Regions from separate parts of the Polaribacter butkevichii genome, predicted to be linked through region 3. Evidence: riboswitches for the same ligand, from Rfam matches in the RefSeq annotation. Region 3 holds a riboswitch; each other region holds the start of a gene.
What was found. Region 3 has a riboswitch for cobalamin ahead of WG951_RS01205 (hypothetical protein). Riboswitches for the same ligand answer to the same signal wherever they lie in the genome.
Positions count from the first base shown of each region.

Region 1: linked by a shared signal. The riboswitch ahead of WG951_RS02885 (TonB-dependent receptor plug domain-containing protein) and the one ahead of WG951_RS01205 (hypothetical protein) in region 3 are both predicted to bind cobalamin.
Region 2: linked by a shared signal. The riboswitch ahead of nrdG (anaerobic ribonucleoside-triphosphate reductase activating protein) and the one ahead of WG951_RS01205 (hypothetical protein) in region 3 are both predicted to bind cobalamin.

Region 1 is NZ_CP150661.1:761,859-765,141, forward strand. It holds gene WG951_RS02885 (TonB-dependent receptor plug domain-containing protein) at 1-1,470, opposite strand, end outside; cobalamin riboswitch at 1,502-1,720, opposite strand; gene WG951_RS02890 (bifunctional adenosylcobinamide kinase/adenosylcobinamide-phosphate guanylyltransferase) at 1,957-2,460, shown strand; gene cobT (nicotinate-nucleotide--dimethylbenzimidazole phosphoribosyltransferase) at 2,467-3,283, shown strand, end outside.
Region 2 is NZ_CP150661.1:3,896,222-3,899,504, forward strand. It holds gene nrdD (anaerobic ribonucleoside-triphosphate reductase) at 1-1,603, opposite strand, end outside; gene nrdG (anaerobic ribonucleoside-triphosphate reductase activating protein) at 1,607-2,059, opposite strand; cobalamin riboswitch at 2,179-2,378, opposite strand; gene WG951_RS16460 (DMT family transporter) at 2,495-2,821, opposite strand; gene cysS (cysteine--tRNA ligase) at 3,021-3,283, shown strand, end outside.
Region 3 is NZ_CP150661.1:376,066-379,348, reverse strand. It holds gene WG951_RS01220 (pyridoxal phosphate-dependent aminotransferase) at 1-267, shown strand, start outside; gene cbiB (adenosylcobinamide-phosphate synthase CbiB) at 258-1,190, shown strand; gene WG951_RS01210 (AAA family ATPase) at 1,192-1,719, shown strand; cobalamin riboswitch at 1,738-1,945, shown strand; gene WG951_RS01205 (hypothetical protein) at 2,037-2,441, shown strand; gene WG951_RS01200 ((2Fe-2S) ferredoxin domain-containing protein) at 2,445-3,254, shown strand; gene cobA (uroporphyrinogen-III C-methyltransferase) at 3,247-3,283, shown strand, end outside.

The sequences.
Region 1 (3,283 bases), 390 kb from region 3:
TCCGCTATGCGTAACATCACCTACATTTCTTGGTCTCCATAAATTAGATGCTGCAGTAGGTAACCATAAAATTTTATGCTTTAAATGAATATAAAAAAGTGATGTAGTAATTGCTATATTTTTTTTCTTAAAAGAAGCACCAATTTCTCCTTGTACAGATTCTTCTGGTATTAAATCTAAATTACCAACAACTGGCCAATACAACTCATTAAAAGTTGGTATCCTGTAATTTGTAGATACATTTGCCTTTAAGGCTAAGTTATCTGTAATTTCCTGCTCTGCAGCAACGGATACTAATAATGGAACTTCAAAATCTGAATTAGACTCTTTTCTAAAGTTAATTGCCGTTGTTAATTTCTCTGTTGGCTTAAAAGTAACTTTAGCTATACCTGCAAACAATGTTCTTTTTTTTGAAAAAACCTCATTAGTAGTACCTCTGTTTTCATCATAAATTAACGATGTTTCCATTTTAAAATAATTAGAAAAACGATATTTTAAATTATAATTGATGTTATAATTTTTTGATTTTCCAAAAACATAATCTGTAGCATTTTTATCATCATAATATCGATACTCTTGTGTTAAGTAAGCCACGTTTAAGGTTTGTGTAAAATTAGAAAAAGAGTATTTCCATTTTAATAAATTCCTTTGATTAAAATCCTCATTTCTTTCGCTGCCTGCAGCAGGATTTGGTAATCCATCAGAAAATAAACGATCTCCATAATAACCTGTTGTATAAAAATACAGTTTGTTTTTACTAGAGAACTGATATCCTAAACTAAAGTTTACGCCATAATTTTTATAAACTCCATTTTCGTTTTTCAACAAACTACCGTCACTATTTTTATATCGAGTATCAATAAATGTATAATCATTATCAGAATAATTTAATGTTGCAGCAAATTTTACAGCCCATTTTCCTGTTCCAACATTGGCTTTAAAAAAATTAGAAGTCGTATTAAAACTTCCGTAAGAAGAAAACAAATAAAAATCTTTATGTTTTTTAAATGATAAATTATCATTTAAATGCACAGTACCACCAATAGCACCAGAACCATAATCGATACTTCCTCCACCACTATTAACTATAATTTCATCAGAAATACTTGCAGACAAAGAGTTAAAATCTGTTTGACCACTTCCTACTGCGTTGATAGAAATTCCATTCCATAATACTGCTGTGTTCGATGCAGAAGTACCTCTAAAACGAGCAGTACTTACACCTCCATTACCATAATCTCTTAAAGAAATAGGGCTATTGTATCTTAATAAATTAGTAAGGTTTATTGGGTTTTTAATAATTTGACTAGTAACTATTTTTAGTTTTTTTAGTCCAAGAATTTTATGTTTTTGCTCTTTTTTTGCTATAACAACAATTTCTTTTAACTTATTTATAATCGTATCCTTTTGAGCAAACGCAGTGTTAGCACAACAAAGTAAAAACAAAAAAGATAAAATATAATTCTTCATAACAACCTGACCTTTATCCCGAAAGCTTGTATTTATTTTTATAAATTAGGCAGGTCTCCTGGCTTGTTACCTGTTATAGACCTTCCCAACAAAAATGTCAGTGGTAAAGAATTAATAACAGCTCTAAAAAAGAGGTTTCGAAAAAATGTTTCGAAACAAACATACAGTTGCGGGAACAGCTTCGGTTTTTCACCGAATTCCCTTTTAATTTGTTCTCAGAAAGAACAAAACCTTAATTTTTAGCAAATGTAAATTATTTTTAAGTATTGCAATACTTATACTTTATAAACTTTTTTGTTTAATGCATTAGATATTTTAAAATCTATAAAAGGTAATTTTTTAGACAACTATTTTATTCCATTTACCAAAGCAGGTATCAAACAAAATACAATCATTCTTAAAAAAAAAGAAACTTGAATACTATTAAAGATATTCTTTCCTTTATTAAAAAATGTTTCTAACCTTTGTGTTTATATTTTTTAAATTATGATTCATTATATCTCAGGAGGAGAAAGATCTGGTAAAAGTAGTTATGCTCAAAAAATAGCGGAAGACATTTCTAAAAACCCTTTTTATTTGGCAACTTCTAGAATTTGGGATAAAGATTTTAAAGCAAGGGTAGACAAACATATTTCTGATAGAGATGAACGTTGGACAACCATTGAAGAGGAAAAAAATATTAGTGCCGTTATCCCTGATAAATCTACAGTTGTTATTGACTGTGTTACTTTATGGTTGACAAATTTTTATGTTGACACAAAATACGACGTAAAAGAATCTTTAAAATTAGCCAAACAACAAATAGAAAAACTGGTAGAAATTGATGCTCACATTATCATTATTTCTAACGAGATTGGTATGGGATTACATGCTACCACAGAATCTGGAAGAAAATTTACAGAACTACAAGGATGGGTAAATCAATTTATTGCTAAAAAAGCTGACAAGGCTACTTTTATGGTTTCTGGACTGCCTTTAAAACTAAAATAAAACAAAATGTCAAAAATAACTGCACTTTCTAAAGAGATTGAAACAGCACTTCAAAGAAAAATCGACTTTAAAACAAAACCTATAGGTTCTTTAGGTATGTTAGAAAATATTGCCATTAAAATAGGTCGTATTCAAAACACGTTAACACCAAAAATTACAGCACCAAGTATTGTTGTTTTTGCTGGTGATCATGGAATAACAAAATCAAAAAAAGTAAGTCCATATCCACAAGAAGTAACACAACAAATGGTGTTTAATTTCTTAAACGGAGGCGCAGCAATTAATGTTTTTTGCAAACAAAATAAAATCAACCTAAAAATTGTTGATGCTGGTGTAAATGCCAATTTCGATGAAAATAAAGAATTAATTTCTGCTAAAATTGCAAAAGGAACCAAAGATTTTTCTTTAGAAAAAGCCATGACAACATTACAATGTAAAGCTGCTTTAGAAAAAGGAAAAGAAATTGTAAACAATTTATTTCAAAATAAATGCAACACCATTGGTTTTGGAGAAATGGGCATTGGTAACACTTCTTCTGCTGCACTTTTAATGAGTTATTTTACAAAAATTGGTATTGAAAACTGTGTTGGTAAAGGAACTGGTTTAGACAATGAAGGATTGCAACAAAAAAAGAATGTTTTAACAGAAGTATACCAAAAGCATATTAAAAATATAGACTCGCCAACAGAGGCACTCGCTACTTTTGGTGGTTTCGAAATTGTAATGATGGCAGGTGCTATTTTAGAAGCTGCCGCTTTAAAAATGACAATTTTAATTGATGGTTTTATTGTAACATCAGCATTATTAGCCGCAAATGCTATCG
Region 2 (3,283 bases), 560 kb from region 3:
TTATTTTTACATTAAAGCAAAAATAATTACAACCGGCTAATGCTGTGGCTTCAATTAATTTTAAAAAGCCATTTTTATTAGGAGCCTCTTCTAAATTTAAATGAAGTGCAGAGCCCCCATCTAGATATTTAATAATATCTGTACCATGTAAGATTATTTTATCTAAAGAATTTATCGAATTATTTTCTACAGGATAGAAATAAGAATTGTAGCAATCTCTAGGTACAAATAAACCATCTTCTTTGTCCCATTTTGCATTTTTTACACCTAAATTTTCTGCAGGTACAAATTCCGTATTAAATAAATAGCCATATTCTTTTTTGGCTTCTTTATTAGCATCATAAATTATTTTGAGCTGTTTTGCTACAAAATCTTTATAAACAGTGCTATTTTCGGCTTTTATACCTTGGCTTTCTGCAGCTTCTACCATACCGTTTATGCCAATGGTTAAAAACTGTTTGTCTAGAGATATAAAACCAGCATCATAAACAGGCAGCATTCCGGCATTTTTATATTCTTCAATTAACTTTCTGTAGGCTATTTGGTATTTTTGAATTTTATTTATTTCTGTTTTAAGATCTTTTCCTTGTTGTATTAAGCGATTCATGTTTAGTGTAATAACGTTTATAGAGCCTGTAGAAACGCCACCTGCACCCAAAGAATAGCTAAAAGTATTGTCGCTAATTTCATTTCTTAATCGGCAACAAGAAGCCAAACTATCTGCGCTTTCAGATTGATAGATAAAAAATGAATTTCCTTCACTTAACTCAGTGGCGCACATATTGGCAAATTCAGTATCTACAGGTTTGCCTTTTTTTACAAGCATTGCAGCGGTAACCACAGGAAAGGTTAATACAGCTTTTTCTCTTTCTTTATTAAACCATTTCATAAAAAATAGTTGTAATTTTTTAAGACTTTCCCATTGCGGTTTTGTCATGTCAGGAAAAACAAACTCACCAAATAAGCTGTCAAAATATTTTTCATCGTATAAAGAGATATTCCAAAAAACAGATTGATAACCTCTTGCAGCAGCAGGCTGATTAATTGCATAAACGGCATGTTGTAAATGATTAGAAACTGTTTTGGTGTTAGAATTTAGGTAATCGTTTCCAAAATCTTTTCTAGCAAAATAATCAAAATACAATAAAAACTCTACAGTTGCCAAAGCACCTGCAAATTGAGAGCTAATGGCAAAGACAAGGTTTACAAATTCGCCACAATAACTCTCTAAATGTTGTGGTGCTTTACTTTCACCTCCAAGTTTGGTAAGTCCGTCAAATAAAAATGGATACATACTAATAGATGTGCAATAAGGTTTTAAAGAGGTTTCATCATGTACATAAATTTCATGAGCTTCTATTTGCCTTACATATTCATTGGCCAAATTTTTATCAAATAGTTGTTCAATTTTATTTTTTACCAATTGCCTATTTACCTGAACGTTAATATCCTTATTTAGTTCAGCTTCCATAGTAGCTATGTTTTTAGAAGAAACATTGGCGTTGGCGTCTATTTTAGAGCCATCAGCAGCATTGCTTGCATTAATGTAATTCTGAATAAAATTAATTTTTTGGTTTACCTGTTTTTCCGTTAATCGAATCATAGCTTAATAGTTTTTCAAGAATAAATGATTTAAATTTTTATTTGTTTGTACTTCTATAAATTGCTGATTGGTATCAGGTTTATCTAAGCCTCCTTTTTTAGCAATCCATTTGCCGGTTTTAATCCAAGTTAGGTGTTGTAGTAAATTTTTATCAATATGTTCCTTACCTGTATAAAGGCATGTTTTGTATCCTTCTTTTTGGGCGTATTTTAAATAATCTATGAGTTCTTTTTGATGCCATTCTCCACCCATAAATAAAACACAACTTGCAAATCCTTTATATTTTAGTAATGTTTGTTTGTATAATTTTATAGAAAGTTGTTGTCCGTTTTCTTCTTTCCATAAAATAGGAGAATGACAACCTTTGCAGCGAATTTTACATCCACAAATGCTAAAACAAATACTGATTTCACCAGGCACTTCTTGTAGTACAATCTGAATGCTAGAATAATTCATTTTCATTAATAATATAACCAATAAGGCTTACTTATTGATGGTTTATAATGTGTCAAAAAAGGTACGATAACCCAATGGTATAAGTAGATACATCGTGCCATAACTTTTATCCCGAAAGTTTGACTAATTAGAAGTTGGCAGGTCTTCTGACTTACTCTGGTTTTTACGTCTTCCCGTTTATAAATAGATAAACAGTGACAAAGAATGTAAAACTTTTAATAGAGCTTACAGCTGCGGGAACAGTATAGGTTTTACACCTATTTCCCTTTTAATTTTAACAATTGATATTGTTATTAAAACCAAATTCTATTCAAATTTAAAAATCATTTACCTTTTGTGTCTTATATTTAGAAGAACTTATTAGCTACTTATAAACATATTTATAGGTAATAAGTTTTAGGATTGTAAGAGTATAGAAAACAAAGAAATTTGTTTTTAATGAGACACTACTTTTAAACCAATTATAGAAATTATTAAAGTAGAAATAAAAAAAAGACGCCAAAACGTAGCGGGCTCTTTAAATATAAAAATACCTAATAAAACGGTTCCAACGGCACCTATTCCCGTCCAAACAGCATAAGCAGTTCCTATAGGTAATTCTTGTGTTGCTTTTAAAAGGAGCAACATACTTGCAGATAAACATACTATAAAACCAATGTACCAATAGGTAGTTTCGGTACCTGTGCTTTCTTTAGCTTTACCTAAGCAAGCAGCAAAAGCAACTTCAAAAAGTCCCGCTATAATTAATAGTATCCAATTCATTTTAAGATGGGGTTTTATCAATTTTAAAAATTGAAATGTAAATTTAATTATAATTTTAAGAAGTAATTTGTATAAATAAAAGAATAACAATTATATTTTTTTTCAGCGACTTTAAATCTTAGCAAACTTCTAACAAATTCCATTTCGGTATTCTTTTTAAAGTGTCTATCTTTATCGGCTGTAATTAGTCACTTATTTAATGGAATTATACAAAGAAAATCAGCTTAAAGTATACAACTCTTTAACCAAATCTAAAGAGGATTTTAAAACCATAACAGACGGATATGTAGGTATGTACGTTTGTGGTCCAACGGTTTATAGCAACGCACATTTAGGTAATGTTAGAACCTTTATGTTTTTTGATGTTGTGTATAGATATTTATTACATTTAGGCTATAAGGTGCGATATGTACGTAATATTACCGATGCTGGCCATTTAGAAAATGATGCAGATGAAGGAGA
Region 3 (3,283 bases):
AAATTAATAGCAGAAACTATTATTTTTAAAGGGCAGTTAGCAACATTAAAAGATATCAGAGTTTGTGACAGTAACACTTCTTATTTTTTAGTTGAATTATTACATCATTCTGCAAAAGAATTAAAGGAACACTTAATTGTCAACCATCAAATTTTAGTTAGAGATGCAACTAATTTTAATAAACTAGAAGGAGAATATATTCGTGTAGCTACACAAAGCAAAGAAGCGAATAGTATTTTAATTAAAGCCTTAAAAGAATGGATTTAAGTACTATTTACATATTAATTATTGCTTTTGTTTTAGATTTAATTATAGGAGACCCAAAAAAACTACCACATTTAATTATCGCTTTTGGAAATAGTATTTCTTTAGGAGAAAAATTACTCAATAAAAACAAGTCTAAGTTTTTAAAAGGTGCTTTATTAACCATTCTATTAGTTAGTACTACTTTTATTACGCCGTATTTCATCATAAAGTATCTAAACGCTTATGATTTTCAATTTATAGCAATTGCTTTTTCTGTACTTATGCTATTTTATTGTTTAGCCAATAAAACACTAGTAAAAGAAGGAAATGCTGTTTTTAATGTTTTAAAAAAGGAAGGTTTAGAAGCCGGTCGTAAACGTTTATCATGGATTGTAGGACGTGAAACGAACAAGTTAAGCGAACAACAAATTAGAGTTGCTACTTTCGAAACCATGGCAGAAAATTTAAGTGATGGTGTAATTGCTCCATTATTTTATTTTTTAATCTTAGGAGTTCCTGGTGCAATGGCTTATAAAATGATTAACACGCTAGATTCTATGATTGGTTACAAAAGTGACCGTTATTTCTTCTTCGGAAAATTTGCAGCAATATTAGATGATGTTGCTAATTATATTCCTGCAAGAATTACGGGAGTATTAATGTTAGTTGTTACCTTTAAATTAAAAGGATTCTCATTTATTTTTAAAGAAGGAAAGAAACATAGCAGTCCGAATGCAGGGTATCCAGAAGCTGCTTTAGCATATATTTTAGATTGCCAGTTTGGTGGGCCTAATTATTATCATGGTAAATTGGTTGACAAACCTTTTATAGGAAGTAACAATCGAACAATTAAACATGAAGAAATTAAAACAGTAAGTAACATAAATTACATAACAAGCATACTTTTTTTTCTTTTGATGATTGGATTGTTACTACTATTCTAATATGGTTAATTTTCAAAAAAAATATATTATTACAGGCGCACCTGGAACAGGTAAAACAACCTTAATAAATCTTTTAAAAGACACGTTTCCTTGTATGGATGAAGTTTCTAGAAAGGTAATTATTGATGAACAAAAAAACAACAGAGATGGAATGCCTTGGTCTAACATAAAGCGTTTTACTAATCTTGTCTTTAAAAAAACAAAACAAGAATTATTAAATACCGATACAAGAATTTGTGATAGATCATTACTCGATTTAGAAGCTTATTTAACTGTAGAAAACAAAATAGTCCCTAAATATTTACATAACTTTCCTTATTTAAAAACATACCATAAAACGGTCTTTTTTGCTCCAACTTGGTTTGATATTTACTGTCAAGATGCACAGAGATTACAAGAATTTGATTATTGTTTAAAATTAGAAAAAGCGTTGTTAGAACAATATAAAAAAAAGGGGTTCAAAATTATAATGCTTCCAAAATCTTCTCCTATTAAAAGAAAGCAACTCATTCTAGATTCAATCTTATAATTCAAAAAATTATCTATACATTTGTCTCGTTATATGGTTTCTTATTCTTTAGTAATTTTTAGAATATAGAATTAAAAGGGAATTTGGTGTAAATCCAAAACTGTTCCCGCAACTGTAAAGCTTATTAAAGGCTTCATTAATAAAAACCACTGTAGTAATTAAAACTATGGGAAGGTAAATGAAAGTTAAGCTAAGTCAGGAGACCTGCCAATATTACAATGATTTATAATAGTAACTCTCGGGTAAAGAGTTAGAGAATTATGTTTTTTTCATATTTTCTTTCCCTACCTGCTTAATTTCGTTTTTAAATGCAAAAATTGATTTTATGCAGTTTATGGATAACGTGTTTTTCACAATCCATATTCACGCAAAACAAAACCCTTAAAGGTAAGGTAACTGATGTTGAAACACAGTTAACAATTTTACAAGTACGTGTACAAACTACAAACAAAACACTTTTAACAACCACAAATGAAGTTAGTAAATTTTCTATAACACCAGAAAATTTTTATAATGATTATGCAACCAATTTTGTTGTAAAATACGCAATTCCTAAATATCAAATAGGTGTATCCCTGGAAAATTTATTTGATAAAGAATGGAGAGAAGCCCTTTTTTACAATTCTTCACTATTACAAGGAAAAACAATACCTGTAGATGATATTCATTTTACACCTGGAACTCCATTTTTAGCAAAAATAAGTTTAACACATTTCTTTTAAAATATGGGAAAAAATATAGCAAATACAACACATACTTTTTTCTTTTGTGACGGAGGTTCCTGTCAGAAAGCAGGAAGTGAAAAAGTTATAAGAACAGCAAGAGCTTATTTACGTAACAATGGGCATTGGAATGATACACACACTATTAAAACAAGATGTAATGGTAGATGTGAAGATGCACCAACTTGCATTGTGTACCCTGGGCAAAATTGGTATAAAGAACTTACACCAGAAAAAATTACGCCCATTGTAAAAAGGCATCTTGATAATGCGCCACTTGTTAATTCTGAATTGTTATACAAAAAAGGTTGGCAAGAACAAGCTTCGGATAATGAAATTGCTCCTATAAAACCAAAACCGTTCGAATTAAAAAATGATACCGAATTAGGTGAATGTTTTATAACCAAAGGTTTTAGTTCTGACCAATATTTATACCCATTGTTTTTATATCTATTAGAGAATCCTAAAGGAGTTTCTTTAATTTCTTCGGATGAAAAAAGAATTTCGTTTCAAGAGATCATCTCTTTAGACTATTCTAAAACATACACATTAGAATTACATACAGAAACAACAGCAATACCATTTACTATTGCAGCTGTTCCTAAAGAAAATAAAGAATTACAACAAGCTAAAATTTCTAGTACAGAATATTATTTTCAAAAAGAAACACAGCAAAAAGGTATTCGTTTTAAAAATAAATTTGGAAAAATTTTAGGTAAGATTGAATTCGATTCTCTAAATAATAAAGCTTGGGAATATTGTACTAAAATACAATTACAAAACGTACATCTAGATTTTAAAAATCATGAATAAACAACATATTTCCATATTAGGATTAGGCT